DNA from 4 places in the Streptococcus constellatus subsp. constellatus genome. Region 1 is predicted to be linked to each of the others. Evidence: predicted binding sites of a transcription regulator. Region 1 holds the regulator's gene; each other region holds the start of a gene.

Region 1 (3,751 bases):
GCCTCAAAAATTGTTGAACGCGAAGGTGCAACAGAAATTTATGCAGTTTCTAGTCATGGTTTATTTGTCGAAGGAGCTGCTGAAAAGTTAGATAACTCTCCTATCAAAGAAATCCTGGTTACTGACTCAGTTGCAACGAAAGAAAAAACTCCGAAAAATGTTCAATACATCACTGCAAGTGGGCTAATCGGAGATGCAATCGTTCGTATCCATAAAAGAAAACCAGTCAGTCCACTGTTTGCTTACAATAAAAAGAAATAAGGAGAAATCTTGATTTATTTCGATAATGCAGCAACAACTCCTATGTCAAAGACTGCTATGACTGCTATGACACAGGTTATGGAAAATACCTTTGGCAATCCATCTAGCATTCATAGCCACGGCAGAGCTGCTAGTAAAATTCTTCGCAAAGCCCGACAAGAACTTGCTGACCTACTTCATACTAAAAGTCAACATATCATCTTTACATCAGGTGGGACAGAAAGTAACAATACAGCCATAAAAGGGTATGCCTTAGCCCATCAAGACCAGGGAAAGCACATTATCACCACTGCTATCGAACATCATTCTGTGCTTGCAACTATTGAATATCTGGTAGATAAGTTTGGCTTTGAAGCGACTTATATCCAACCCCAAAATGGAGAAATCACAGCTCAGCAGATAAAAGAAGCTCTTAGAGAGGATACTATACTTGTCTCCACTATGTATGCCAACAATGAAACTGGCTACCTGCTTCCAATCAAAGAAATTGCTGAAGTTTTGAAACATCATCCCGCTGCTTATCATGTGGATGCAGTACAAATTATGGGCAAATTACCTGTGTATCCCGAAGAACTAGGAATTGATTTTATGAGTGCATCAGCTCATAAATTTCATGGTCCTAAAGGCATTGGTTTCTTGTATGCCAATCAGATGAAATTTGATAAATTTTTACATGGCGGAGATCAAGAAGATAAAAGACGTGCAGGTACTGAAAATTTAGCAGCTATCGCTGGAATGATTGCAGCTTTAAAAGAAAATCTTAAGGGCTATCCAAAAAATATAAGTCATGTGGAAAGCTTAAAAAAACAGCTTCTCGCTGAACTGGACGGAATAGACTACTATGTCAATCATGATTCTCATACACTTCCCTATGTAATAAATCTTGGCTTTCCTAAACAGGCTAATGACTTATTACTAATGCGTTTAGACTTGGCAGGAATTTCTATTTCAACCGGATCTGCTTGTACAGCAGGTACAGTTGAACCAAGTCACGTTCTTGAAGCTTTTTATGGTAGTGATTCAGAGCGATTAAAGGAATCTATCCGCATTAGCTTTTCAGAACAAAATACTTCAGAAGAAGTTCACCAATTTACCACAATATTAAAAGAAATTTTAGGAGGATAAATAGATGGCTTTTCAGACCACTATTCACTTAAAAGATTGCCCATACAGCTACTCTCTTGGAGAAAACGTTAAAAAATTTACTTTGCGTGATAACACTTTTTCTGAAACAAAAGTTGGAAATTATGAATTAACACGTTTATTAGAAAGTGTTCCAAATAGTGGTGATGGTTTTTTGTTAAAAATCATTATCAACAAAGAGCTTTCAGGTGTGAAAATCAATATTACAGACAAATCTGGTCTTCGCTTGGTTAACATTTTCAAATCAGAAACCAATCAGATCATTCAAGAAAAATTTTATTTTCTAATGGATAGTTTGGTTGAACGTGGTATTTTCACCAAACAAGAACATTAAGTAAATAGCTATCTTTTTACAGTTCATTTTAGAACTGTAAAAAGATAAAAAATAGAGTAGGGTGACAAATCGAAAGTTTTGGTTTTTCTCCTACTCCTTTTCTATTTCCATCAAATAAGTTGATTTTTTCACAAACTTTCTATAAAATAGTCTTTGAAAGGATGTGATTTTGTGAAATCTGAAAGAAATACAACCATTCCACGCGCAACTGCTAAAAGGCTCTCGCTTTATTATCGGATTTTTAAACGATTTAATTCTGAAAAAATTGAAAAAGCCAATTCAAAACAAATCGCAGATGCTATCGGGATTGATTCTGCAACTGTTCGTCGTGATTTTTCTTACTTTGGTGAATTAGGTCGTCGTGGGTATGGTTATGATGTAAAAAAACTCATGAATTTTTTTGCTGATTTACTTCATGATCATTCTATTACCAATGTGATGTTAGTCGGTATCGGTAATATGGGACACGCATTACTCCACTACCGCTTCCATGAACGTAATAAAATGAAGATTGTTATGGCATTTGACACCGATGATCATCCTGAAGTTGGAACGATTACAAATGACGGGATTCCTATTTATGGCATTTCACAAGTAAATGATAAACTAAAAAATGTAGATGTAAAGACCGCTATTTTGACGGTTCCAAGTACAAGAGCTCAAGAAGTGGCAACTATCCTTGTAGAAGCTGGCGTAAAAGGTATTCTCAGTTTCTCACCCGTTCACTTAACCGTTCCAAAAGATGTTGTTGTTCAATATGTTGACTTGACAAGTGAGCTGCAAACACTCCTCTACTTTATGAAAAAAGGGTATTAAATAATTAGAAAGAGCAGATATTTATTTATGAAGAAACCCATTATCGGAATTACTGGAAATGAAAGACCCAACCCTGAAGACGAATTTGCCATCATGAGCTATGCTGCTAAAGGATTTGTGGAAGGCGTAAAAGAAGTTGGTGGAATTCCTGTCATATTGCCAATTGGAGATGCAGACATAGCTCAGCATTACATCAAGATGATTGATAAACTTATCCTAACAGGTGGACAAAATGTATCACCACAATTCTATGGTGAAGAAAAAATGATTGATAGTGATGATTATCATTTGGATCGTGATGTGTTTGAATTATCCTTAATCCATGAAGCGATCCAACGGCAAAAACCAATTTTTACTGTTTGCCGCGGTACACAATTGTTTAATGTCGCAATGGGCGGAACTCTTTATCAAGATATTGAACATCATTGGCAAGACAGTTCTGCAGAGTATACTACTCAAAAATTAGTTACCAAACCTGGTTCTGTTTTGGAAAAGATTTATGGTGAAGTATCTCATATAAATTCTTTCCATCATCAAAGTATTAAAGATTTAGCAGAAAATGTCGAAGTCATCGCCCATGATCCAAAAGATAATACCATTGAAGCCATTACTACAACTGATGAAATCGCTTATCTGGGAGTTCAATGGCATCCAGAATTCTTATTTGAAACACGTCCTAAAGATCGGTTACTCTTTGACTATGTTGTCAATAAACTCTAAATCAATTCCGTTTCTTCTCGATAGCTATAATAATCTTTCTCAGCGACGATGAGATGATCCAGTAAGATGAAGCCCATTAGCTCACACGCTTCTTTTACATGTTTGGTCACTTCATCGTCGTTTCTGCTTGGTAATACAGCTCCTGACGGATGATTGTGCACCAAAATAACGGATGTCGCCATATGCCTCACGGCATAATGCAGAATTTCTCGCGGCTCCGCAATGCTACGTGACACACTGCCGATAAAAATAGTCTGTTGATGAATGATTTTATTTTGAGTGTCTAGATATAAAGCAACAAGATGTTCCTGTTTTTTATGCCCCAATTCCTGTTGCATTTTTTTCGCTAACTTTTGACTACTTAAAATTTGCTCTTGCATAATCAATTCTGCTTTACTAATTCGCTGTCCCAACTCAATCATGGCTTGCAATTCAATAGCTTTGATACGTCCAATTCCAGAAATTGATTGTAATTCT
Region 2 (3,751 bases), 260 kb from region 1:
AAATCTTTGGTCAATTGACGTGTAAATCCTACCGCTGCTCTTGAGGAATAATATTGGGCAATAATTGCCACCCCAGCACCAAACGATGCTAGGACAACCAATAAAAAGACCATGATATAAAGATGTGTACTATCTTTTTCAGGGATTATTTGGTCAACAATTGTCGCAATCAAAATTGGCACCAGTAATTCAAAACTGGCTTCTAACAATTTAAAAAGCGGTCCTAACAGGGATTCCCTCACATAACCTTTAAAATATTTCAATAAATCTTTCATGAAATCTCTTTTCTCATCTAAAACTAGTTCTATTTTATCATAATCTACCTTGCTCTGCGATTTGTTGGCGGATACAGTCAAATTGCATGCCTTTTATTATGGCAACAGATTTTAATTCTTTCTTTTTTTGAAGCAAATAAAAAGAAGAGAAACGTTTCCATCCTCTTCTTCTACTTTTTTGAACACATTTTTATATGCACGAACGGTCTATTTTCAATCTACATAAGTAGTTTCGTCTTTATTTAAAAAAGCATAGGACAAACCAATCAAAAGCCCTCCACCAATCCAATTAGCTAAAAAAGTAACGCTAAAATGCCTTAAAATATTTAAAAGATTAAAAACCTCTATTTGCCCAGCAATTTTATTAAAAGCTACTAAAGAAAATGATGCAAAATTAGCTGCCAAGTGCTCATTGGTTAAAAAAACAAACATATAAATGGCAGAAATCACAATCAGAATTTTTGCAGTTGAATTTTTCAACAACAAATAAGATAGAATTGCAATATTAACAAAAATATTGGCAACAATCCCTTCAAAAATGACGAGCTGATTAGGACGAGACAATTTATGCTCTGCTATCCCAGCTAGAAAACTCTTTGATGTGAGATGAGTAAATTCACTAGTTTGATTAAAGATAAAACCAATAAAAAGAGCGCCTGCTAAATTAAAAAATGTACAATATAGTAAAATGAGCAAAGCTTTTTTCCAATTTATCTTCTTCAAAAAGGTTCCCGCCGTTAAATACATCATATTTGAAGTAGTTAATTCAGCATTTAAAAAGAGAATGTAAACTAATCCCCAAGCAAAAATAAACGGAAAAACAAAACGTCCAGTCCCAGAAGCAAATCCATTCATTAGGTCTGCTACAATAACTCCCGCCGCTGTACTCAATGTTAAAAATGCCCCTGCAAACATCGAACGAATTGCATACTTCGCTTTGCTCCTGTTAAATAATTCTTCCTTTTTGTGACACGCATATTCAATTTTTGAAATAAATAACGATTCTGACATTCTCATCTCCCCTTGTTTTTTGTCATAAAAACGATGTGTTCATTATATCACAAACTTTTAGTTATGGGAAACGTTTTCTTTATAGATCCATAAAAATAGACGAATAAACTAATTTCATCACCGAACAAAAAAGATTAGGATAAAAATCCCAATCTCTCTCATCTAATTACAAATATTATCGACGACGATTCGCCCAAGCAACATCCAAATTTAACACTTCCTGTGTTGTATATTGTTGACGATAAGGATTGTAGACCTTGTTAGATGCTGTAGCGCTAGTTGTTTGCGTACCTGGTACATCGTATTGTGTCAAATTATACTGTTGAATCAAATTATTTAGCTTGACGTTATAGCTTGTATCCGTCGCATAAATCCCTGTCAAAGCTGCTGTCGCATTCATATAACTGGTCGTATTACTCTTCCAAGCATAGGTATAGCGACTATGCTTTAAAATTGCTACATAGTCTTGCAAAGATTCAAAATAACTCGGATACGATCTAAACTCTGCATTGATCTTATAAGTATTTCCTTTCCCATCATCTTCTAGCGTAGGCATTGTAGCAGATTGACCAGCGTATTGACCTTTAATTCCAAATAAATTGTGATGAGGGGCAGCTGATAAAGCAGAACGTCCAGAATTGCTTTCCAAAATGGCCTGTGCAATCATAACGGAAGCATATAAATCGTTTGCTTGACCCAATTGACGAGCAGTTTCACCAATTTGTGAAATAAACACTTCTGTTTGGGTCAAGGGACGTTGGTAAGCCTCATCATTGGCACTAGCTGGGCGAATTTGCTTGGATAAAACTGCACTAACTAATAAAGTAACAGCCACCAAAACCAGAACTGTTAAAACTCTTTTTTTCAATTTTTTCTTTCTCATAGTTCATTTCTCCAGTATAATATATGTTTGATTATAACATAAAATCCTCGTTACTTAGTTACAATTTGGTGACAGATTCATTATAAAGGCGATAGAACAGAACTAAAAATTTTTACTTTTTCGTTCGTAGTTCCAGTTCCGCGAAAATGATTAGAAACTTTTTGAAGTCTAAAAGACAAACAAAGTTGAGACTTGCTTCGCAAGTCCTATCTGCAACCTCAAAGCAGTGCGTTGAGCAATCAGCTACCGTATCACGTGTCAAAAGATATTTCTAACGAAAAAGCAAGACCGGGATTTTTTGTCCCAGCCTCTTTTCTTTCATTCCTAAATTTTTTCCAAAATCGCATCCCAAGCCGCATCTAAACCATCTTTGTTTACAGATGAAAAAATAAGAAAATCATCATTTTTATCAAAATCTAACCTTTTTTTAATGACCGATTCATGCTTGTTCCATCTACTGCGTGGAATTTTGTCTGCTTTTGTAGCTACAACGATGACGGGTATCTCATAGTATTTTAGAAATTCATACATTTGCACATCATCTGCACTTGGCTCATGCCGAAAATCCACTAAACTTACAACTGCTCTGAGATTTTCCCTAGTCGTCAGATACTCCTCAATCATTCTACCCCACTTAGCTCGCTCTGTCTTAGAAACCTTGGAATAGCCATAGCCTGGGACATCCACAAATCGAAGTTGATTGTCAATGTTGAAGAAATTCAGCAGCTGCGTTTTCCCTGGCTTACCAGAAGTTCGCGCTAAGTTTTTTCGATTTAATAATGTATTGATAAAAGAAGATTTTCCAACATTGGATCGCCCAGCAAGAGCAATTTCAGGAATCTCATCCTGAGGATAATGAGATTTGTTGGCTGCACTCAACAAAATTTCCGCATTGTGCGTATTAATTTCCATACAACACCTCGCTTAAGCTGTTTCTAAAATCGGTTTATCTGTTCCATCAACTGCTTCCTTGGTAATCCGCACTAACTTCACATTTTCTTGACTTGGTACTTCAAACATGACATCCATCATGGTTTCTTCGATAATCGAGCGCAAGCCACGAGCGCCTGTCTTGCGTTCAATAGCTTTGTTAGCAATCTCTTGGAGAGCATCATCATCAAACTCTAATGTAACATCGTCATAAGAAAGAAGCGTTTGATATTGTTTCACTAAAGCATTCTTAGGCTCACGGAGAATTCGCACCAAATCATCAACAGTCAAAGGCTCAAGCGCTGCAAACACAGGCAAACGACCAATCAATTCAGGAATAAGCCCAAATTTTTGAATATCTTCGGAAATAATTTCTTGCATATAAGAACTATTTTCATCAATAGCTTTGTTATTTTGACCAAAACCAATGATCTTTTCACCTAGACGTTGTTTGACGATTTCTTCGATTCCGTCAAAAGCACCGCCAACGATAAAAAGAATATTCTTGGTATCCACTTGAATCATTTCTTGCTGTGGATGTTTGCGACCGCCTTGAGGAGGTACACTAGCTACAGTCCCTTCAATGATTTTAAGCAAAGCTTGCTGAACGCCTTCACCAGACACATCACGAGTAATAGAGACGTTTTCGCTT
Region 3 (3,751 bases), 320 kb from region 1:
AACCAATTTTGACATTTGTGCGGATTTCTCAGCAGCACCGCTTTCTGTGACAAATGGGACTCAAAACACCTCTAATGACCTTATTCTATCATGTTTCCTACGGAAAATCAATAACTTCTCTCACCAAAAAGCCCGTCTGGCAAATCATGAAATCCTTTTCCTGCTCGATAATTAGCAAATTTTCCTAAAAGAAACTCATAAGCATCTAACCGGCTTTCATAACGAATCGCAGCATCCTTTGCTCGCTCATCTTTATCAGCTTCATAGACAGCTTGACTTTCCTTGAGCGCCATCTGGTTAATCTTAACTTGAGTTTCAACCCAAGCTTCAAAGTCCTTTAAAAATTCCTGTTCGTACGTCATTGTTCCTTCTTTCTAATCCAAACCACGATAAACATCACCATCTATCTCACGGAAAGGTTGAATATCCTGCACATATTCCAACACCCCCTGAAATTCTCCCGCTTCATCATGTACTGCGGCATAAGTCACATGGACAAATTTTCCCCGCGATTCCGACTTGAACCACATAACAAACTTGTCTCGCTTGCCTTCACGCAATTCCTTAAAAATAAAGCGAACTTTCTCCAAAAACTTAGGCGGGTGGCACAGCTCGACATTGCGCCCCACTTGACCCGGCGTCCGTTTGAAAATCATCTCATCAGCTGGCACACTGTCATTATAATACTGGAAAATATCTTCCTTATTGACAAAGGTAATCTCCATTGGCAAATGATTCAGGATCAGATTTGCTTGCTCCACTGACAAATAGCCATGTCCAAATGGCTGTTGGGTCTGCCGATCAAAGTTGTTTTCTACCTTTTTCTTTTTTGGCTCAAAAGAAATGGTGACCTGCCCATCAGGTGTGTCAATAACTTGCTGAAACTTGCCATCATTAGTTTGCTCTGAACGGGCTAGCGCCTCGCTCGTCACCTTAGTAGAATTGTCTGTTTCTTTCTCCGAGAATGAATGACGATGCGGAATCCACTTCTCTGCCGGCTGAATGATTGCATAACCATAAACATCACTTTCTTCCGCAATTTTCAACCAATCATCCTGTGTAAAAGATTCCAACAGAATCATGAGTAAAATTGATTCTTCCTTAAAAATCATGGCTTCAAACTCAGTTGCAAATAATCGAAACTTTTCTGCGACCTCTTCAATGTCTAAGGCAGGCAACTGCTCTGCCGCTGTTTTTACTTCTTTAAATAATTCACGGATTTGGTCGTCCACACCCCACATGACCTTAGGTGGTGAATCATGTCCATAGCTCTCCATGATTGGAAACATGAGTTCTTCTTTGCGCTTGTAGTGGCGCTCAAATTGTTCCACCAAGCTCAACTGTCGTTTCAAGCCCTTGCGAATTTCTTCCTGCATTTCCTCATCAGAATTTGCATAAGTATCCAGCAGTCTACCTACTCGCATCAGAGCTGCTCGCAAAGCCAAATTTTCCTGCTTGAAAATCTGCACAGGATGACCTGAATGATCCGTATCTGCAACTTCAACGTCTCTAACAGCTCCCTTAAACAGATTCGCATGGATATTGCAAAGAGACATCACATCCTCAAAGGTTACACCCGTGTCAGAATTCATCAGCTCATGTTCCATCAAGCTGATTTCAATAGCAGAAACACCGGTAAAATGTTTATTAAATTCTTCTTGAACTGCTTCTGCCTTTGCTCCATGGTGCAAATCAAGCAAAATATTCTTCAAAACCTCAATTCGTTCATCTACCATTAGTCTAGTCCTATCACTTCATAGCCATTTGCTTTTAAGGTCCTAACAATTTTCTCCATCGGTGTGCCTTCCAGCTTAGACCCCTGCTTCAGCGAAACTTTCCGCCCAACTGTATTACGCATGAGAGAATTTGCCAAAGGTTTAAACCCAAGCTCCACTAAAATTTCCAGCACCTCTGGATGTTTGTCAATCACCTCTGCAACAGGAATTGATACATCAATGATATTGTCCATTCCTCACCTCATCCTCATTTTTCTATCATTATAACATAAAAAAGTGTCGACTTCTCAGTAAAATGAAATCCAGCATTGTTCTCTTTAAGGGATTCCCAAATTCTGCTTTATAAATTGCTTTTCTTCATTGAAATAACCTATAACTATTTTTAATAGACTATAAATTATTGTTATAGGATATCTATTTTACTCTTTTTCACAATAAATGGAATTGATAAATCAGGTACTCAGAGTGAATTGTATCACAAACAAAAGAAATTTTAATAAATACTAGAGTTGAAAACGCTTTTCTACCCGTGATATAATAATAGAAAAAACAGATTAAGGAGATTTTATGTCTATTACAAATTTACTGAACATCAAATATCCAATTGTTCAAGGTGCTATGGCTCAAATTTCTCACTATCAGTTAGCTGCTGCTGTTTCAGAGGCAGGCGGTTTGGGAATTATCGCTTCAGGTGGCATGACTGGTGAACAACTGCGTAAAGAAATTCGTGAATTACGCAAGCTAACAGACAAGCCCTTTGCCGTTAATGTGATGCTAATGATGAAAAATATCGAAGAAATTGTCAGAGTCATCATTGAAGAGAAAGTCCCTGTTGTCACAACTGGTGCAGGTACTCCAAAATTCATTCTACCCTTTTTAAAAGAAGCCGGTATCAAAGTTATCCCAGTTATTGCAAGCGTGAAGCATGCTAAAAAAATGCAAGAATTAGGTGTTGATGCCGTTATCGCAGAAGGATCAGAAGCGGGCGGTCATATCGGAGAAACAAATACGATGGCTCTGTTGCCACAAATTGTTGACGCTGTTGACATTCCCGTGATTGGAGCAGGTGGAATTGCGGATGGGCGTGGACTGGCTGCTGCTTTTGTTTTAGGTGCACAAGGCGCACAACTTGGAACTGTATTCCTCGCCTCAGAAGAATGCCCCATTGCCGAAAGCTATAAAGAAGCTGTCATCCACGCCAATGACACAGCCACAGCTGTAACTGGGCGCATTACCGGTGCACCTGTTCGCTGTATTCGAAACGAAATGACCGATCACTACATAGAACTTGAAAACAAAGGGACCAATCGTGAAGAACTAGAAGAAATCACAATCGGTGCCCTCTCAAAAGCTGTCTATCAAGGAGATACCAAACATGGCTCCATGATGTGCGGTCAAATCGCTGGCATGATAAACGAAATCCGACCATGCAAAGACATCATTGAAACCATCGTAGCCAATGCCCAAAAAGTGCTGGAAAATACAGAGATTAGGCTGTAAATGTTTATGAAAATAATCCGCACCCCAAAAGTTAGAGAAAAATCTAAACTTTGAGGTGCGGTTTAAAATTTTACTATTTACCACAATAATTATCTGAATTTATTATGGGAACTATATAGCACTTTACCCTAATCACAATATATAGTATCTTAAAATAAGATTTTTATAAATTTGACAACTATACTTTGTAGTTGTGTAAACAGGTATATAATTCCCTTTATTATAATATTTCCATTTTTTAAAATGCAACACTAGCAATATTTTCTTTATTGAAGAAATTAGAATTCACAATACTAGTAAATGCAAGAGAAGATATATTAAATACTGAAGAAATCCTAGGATATCTTATTGACTCTCGGAATTTGTGCAAAATTTATGAAAATATGCTCATGTATATTCAAATAGAGAATTGTCTAAAAGATTTTAAGATGAATAATGTTTAATAAATTGATTGACAACTTGTCTTTTTATTATAAGTTAATACTTCCACATTTTAAGGCAACCTTTGATTTTAT
Region 4 (3,751 bases), 390 kb from region 1:
TCTGCTGAAGTCTTTGACGGCTAAATCCTCTATGGAATTTGCTAAAAATCCTCATTACTATGATAAAAAGAATGTTCACTTGGACAATATCAAATTGACTTATTATGATGGATCAGACCAAGAAGCGCTTATCCGAAACTTCACAGATGGCGCCTATAGTGCGGCTCGTCTCTATCCAAATAGTTCAAGTTTTGCTTCTGTCAAGAAACAATATGCCAACAATATCATCTATAGTTTACAAGATGCAACTAGTTATTATTACAATTTTAACTTAAATCGTCAGTCTTACAATCACACATCTAAGAAAACAGATGCTCAAAAATCTTCAACGCAAGAAGCGGTACTAAACAAAGCCTTTCGTCAAGCTATCAACTTTGCTTATAACCGCACTTCTTACGGTGCACAAAGTAATGGGAAAGATGGTGCAGCAAAGGTGTTGCGGAACACGCTCGTGCCACCAACATTTGTTTCCATTGGAGATAAGACTTTTGGCGATGTGGTATCCTCTAAGTTAGTAAATTATGGTTCAGAATGGTCTAATATGAATCTGACTGATGCGCAAGATGCTTACTACAATCCAGAAAAAGCAAAAGCTAAATTTGCTCAGGCAAAAGCAGAATTGCAGGCCAAAGGTGTTCAATTTCCCATTCACTTAGACGTACCAGCTGATCAAACTAGTAAAATCGGTGTTCAGTGGGAAAGTTCTATGAAACAATCTGTTGAGTCTGTCTTAGGAGCCGATAATGTTGTGATTGATATTCAGCAGATGAGCTCAGATGAACTGAACAATATCAGTTATTTTGCCAATACTGCCGCTCAAAAAGATTATGATTTGTACAATGGTGGTTGGTCAGGAGACTATCAAGACCCATCCACTTATCTAGATACCTTGAATACTAAAAATGGTGGTAGTTTGCAGAACTTTGGCTTAGAACCAGGTCAAGAGAATGCTAAGATAAAGGCTGTTGGTTTGGATACCTATACTACAATGCTTGAGGAAGCAAATGCTGAAACCAATGAGACGAAACGTTATGAAAAATATGCTGAAGCACAAGCGTGGTTGATTGATAGTGCTTTGACAATGCCTAATCTCTCTCTTGGAGGGACTCCGTCTGTGACAAAGACTGTTCCGTTTAGTCGTTCTTACTCTCTGGTAGGGATTAAAGGTGGTTCAAGCAACTACTTTAAATATGTTAAATTACAAGATAAAATTGTGACGACTAAAGAATACGAAAGTGCTAAAAAGAAATGGCTGAAAGAAAAAGAAGCGTCTAATCAAAAAGCACAAGATGATTATGAAAATCATGTAAAATAAAACGGGTACAAGAAATTTCTATGAACGATAAGTTTCATAGAAGTTTCTTTTTTGTACGAAAAGAGCTGTTTTAAAACGATACTGCTTAAAATGCATGTTTCGGATTGTTTACTGACAGTTCCATTTTTTCAAAAAAATTTCTTGACAAGGTGGTTCTATCTTGTTATACTAATAAAGTACTCAATCGCGGGGATGGCGGAATTGGCAGACGCGCAGGACTAAGGATCCTGTGACCGCTTTAGGTCGTGAGGGTTCAAGTCCCTCTCTCCGCATTAGATAGGCTGGCTTCGGTCAGTTTTTTTGTTTTGCCATTTTGAAATATGAGAATGAGAAAATTGTTTTATATGAGAAAACGCTTAAAAGATTAGGAAATGCTGGTATTTTTTCCTGAAAAGTGATAAAATAAACAATGTAAGTGGGGAAACCCATAAAAATAAATAGGAGGCCTAATACTAATGGCAATCGTTTCAGCAGAAAAATTTGTCCAAGCAGCTCGTGACAATGGTTATGCAGTTGGTGGATTTAATACAAACAACCTTGAGTGGACTCAAGCTATCTTGCGTGCAGCAGAAGCTAAAAAAGCTCCAGTTCTTATCCAAACTTCTATGGGTGCTGCTAAATATATGGGTGGTTATAAAGTATGTAAACTCCTCATTGAAAGCCTTGTAGAATCAATGGGAATTACTGTACCAGTTGCTATTCACCTTGACCATGGTCATTATGAAGATGCACTTGAATGTATCAAAGTTGGTTATACTTCAGTTATGTTTGATGGTTCTCATCTTCCAGTTGAAGAAAACCTTGAAAAAGCTCGTAAAGTGGTTGAATTTGCGCATGCAAATGGAGTATCAGTGGAAGCTGAAGTTGGCACAATCGGTGGCGAAGAAGACGGTATCATCGGTGACGGTGAATTGGCTCCAATCGAAGATGCAAAAGCAATGGTTGAAACTGGGATTGACTTCCTTGCAGCAGGTATTGGGAACATTCACGGACCATATCCAGCTAACTGGAAAGGTCTTCACCTTGATCACTTGCAAAAATTGACAGAAGCTGTTCCTGGCTTCCCAATCGTATTGCATGGTGGTTCAGGTATTCCTGATGACCAAATCCAAGCAGCTATCAAATTGGGTGTGGCAAAAGTTAACGTAAATACTGAATGTCAAATTGCTTTTGCTAAAGCTACTCGTAAATTTGCTGCTGAATACGAAGCAAACGAAGCAGAATACGATAAGAAGAAACTCTTTGACCCACGTAAATTCTTGAAACCAGGTTTCGAAGCAATTACAGAAGCTGTTGAAGAACGTATCGACGTATTCGGTTCAGAAGGTAAAGCTTAATTAAGCTTACCAAATAAAAAAGAAAATCTCGCTTTGGCGGGATTTTCTTTTGACTTGAGTTGTTTGTGATGTAGTATAGGATTCATTATTTTTTCTTTTCCTCTTGACAAATCAAATTTGCATGCTAGAATAGATTTATACGTTTATTTCGCCGATTTAGCTCAGTTGGTAGAGCAACGCACTCGTAACGCGTAGGTCGTAGGTTCAAGCCCTATAATCGGCATCATTGAAGGTCTTCATTGAATTGAAGGCTTTTTTGTTGTTTATACAGTACGTAAAAAGGGGCTATAATCTGGTCAGCTCATGAAAAACAAGTAAGTTATTCAGATTTCACGACCACTTACCTATCCAAATGAACCACTTACTGAAAATCGCTTGAATTTCATGTGACAATTGTTATAATAAAATAAAGAAAAGCGAGGGGAGCGTTTATGAAAATTCGAGTAGAGTTAGATTCGAATCTGGAAGAAGCAGAAATTGTCATTAAGGCACCTCGCTTTGATGAACAGATAGAGCGCATTCAACGTTCTCTGGAAGAAGTTGCCAAGCCATCTATACTTTTTTACAAAGATACGAGTGAATATTATGTTGATTTAGCAGATATCCTCTTCTTTGAAACGGATGGAAATAAAATTTTTGCGCATGCTCGAAATAATGCTTATGAAGTCAAACTGAAATTGTATGAGCTAGAAGAATGTTTGCCGCGGTATTTCTGTCGTATTTCTAAATCAACGATTACGAATATTAAAGCAATTTATTCATTAGAAAAGTCTTTTTCAGGAACGAGCAGTATTCGCTTTTATGATACCCATAAGCAAGTGCATGTGTCTAGGCATTATTTTCAATTCCTAAAAGAAAAATTAAGTGAAATGAGGTAAATATTATGAGAAAAACATTGTTTGGAGTGGGGCTTTTGGTATTAGCCGGCTGGGTGCTGCTACAAGGAAATTTTGGTATTCCGCTTATTGATTTCAATTTTTGGCCAATGCTTGTTGTGCTTGGATTTGCTTACTTTGCAATTGAAAATTTTTGGAGAGGAAATTTATCTGGCGGGATTATTTTAGCCATTATTTCCTTAATCGTTGCAAATAGCAGCTAT

The links. Region 1 encodes Rex, which represses fermentation and respiration genes when NADH is low (regulators of the CRP and FNR family bind a similar motif). Its sites were predicted from a motif close to TTGTGAANTANTTCACAA; they were not measured.
Region 2: a site for Rex is predicted at 1,322-1,339, ahead of SCSC_RS04860 (formate/nitrite transporter family protein). Genes of this name have one in related genera too.
Region 3: a site for Rex is predicted at 2,200-2,217, ahead of SCSC_RS02070 (nitronate monooxygenase). Genes of this name have one in related genera too.
Region 4: a site for Rex is predicted at 1,708-1,725, ahead of SCSC_RS01760 (class II fructose-bisphosphate aldolase). Genes of this name have one in related genera too.

The regions. Positions count from the first base shown of each region.
Region 1 covers NZ_AP014647.1:726,080-729,830, reverse strand. Annotated here, with positions in the region: gene SCSC_RS03590 (ribose-phosphate diphosphokinase) at 1-261, shown strand, start outside; gene SCSC_RS03585 (cysteine desulfurase family protein) at 271-1,386, shown strand; gene SCSC_RS03580 (DUF1831 domain-containing protein) at 1,391-1,738, shown strand; gene SCSC_RS03575 (redox-sensing transcriptional repressor Rex) at 1,910-2,554, shown strand; gene SCSC_RS03570 (gamma-glutamyl-gamma-aminobutyrate hydrolase family protein) at 2,582-3,274, shown strand; gene radC (RadC family protein) at 3,271-3,751, opposite strand, start outside.
Region 2 covers NZ_AP014647.1:983,432-987,182, forward strand. Annotated here, with positions in the region: gene SCSC_RS04855 (ABC transporter ATP-binding protein) at 1-275, opposite strand, end outside; gene SCSC_RS04860 (formate/nitrite transporter family protein) at 489-1,286, opposite strand; gene SCSC_RS04865 (glucosaminidase domain-containing protein) at 1,462-2,169, opposite strand; gene yihA (ribosome biogenesis GTP-binding protein YihA/YsxC) at 2,494-3,081, opposite strand; gene clpX (ATP-dependent Clp protease ATP-binding subunit ClpX) at 3,094-3,751, opposite strand, start outside.
Region 3 covers NZ_AP014647.1:405,674-409,424, reverse strand. Annotated here, with positions in the region: gene SCSC_RS02085 (DUF1912 family protein) at 108-362, opposite strand; gene SCSC_RS02080 (DUF438 domain-containing protein) at 375-1,736, opposite strand; gene SCSC_RS02075 (DUF1858 domain-containing protein) at 1,736-1,969, opposite strand; gene SCSC_RS02070 (nitronate monooxygenase) at 2,304-3,236, shown strand.
Region 4 covers NZ_AP014647.1:340,175-343,925, forward strand. Annotated here, with positions in the region: gene SCSC_RS01750 (peptide ABC transporter substrate-binding protein) at 1-1,315, shown strand, start outside; tRNA gene SCSC_RS01755 (tRNA-Leu) at 1,502-1,587, shown strand; gene SCSC_RS01760 (class II fructose-bisphosphate aldolase) at 1,771-2,652, shown strand; tRNA gene SCSC_RS01765 (tRNA-Thr) at 2,803-2,875, shown strand; gene SCSC_RS01770 (LytTR family DNA-binding domain-containing protein) at 3,084-3,530, shown strand; gene SCSC_RS01775 (LiaF transmembrane domain-containing protein) at 3,536-3,751, shown strand, end outside.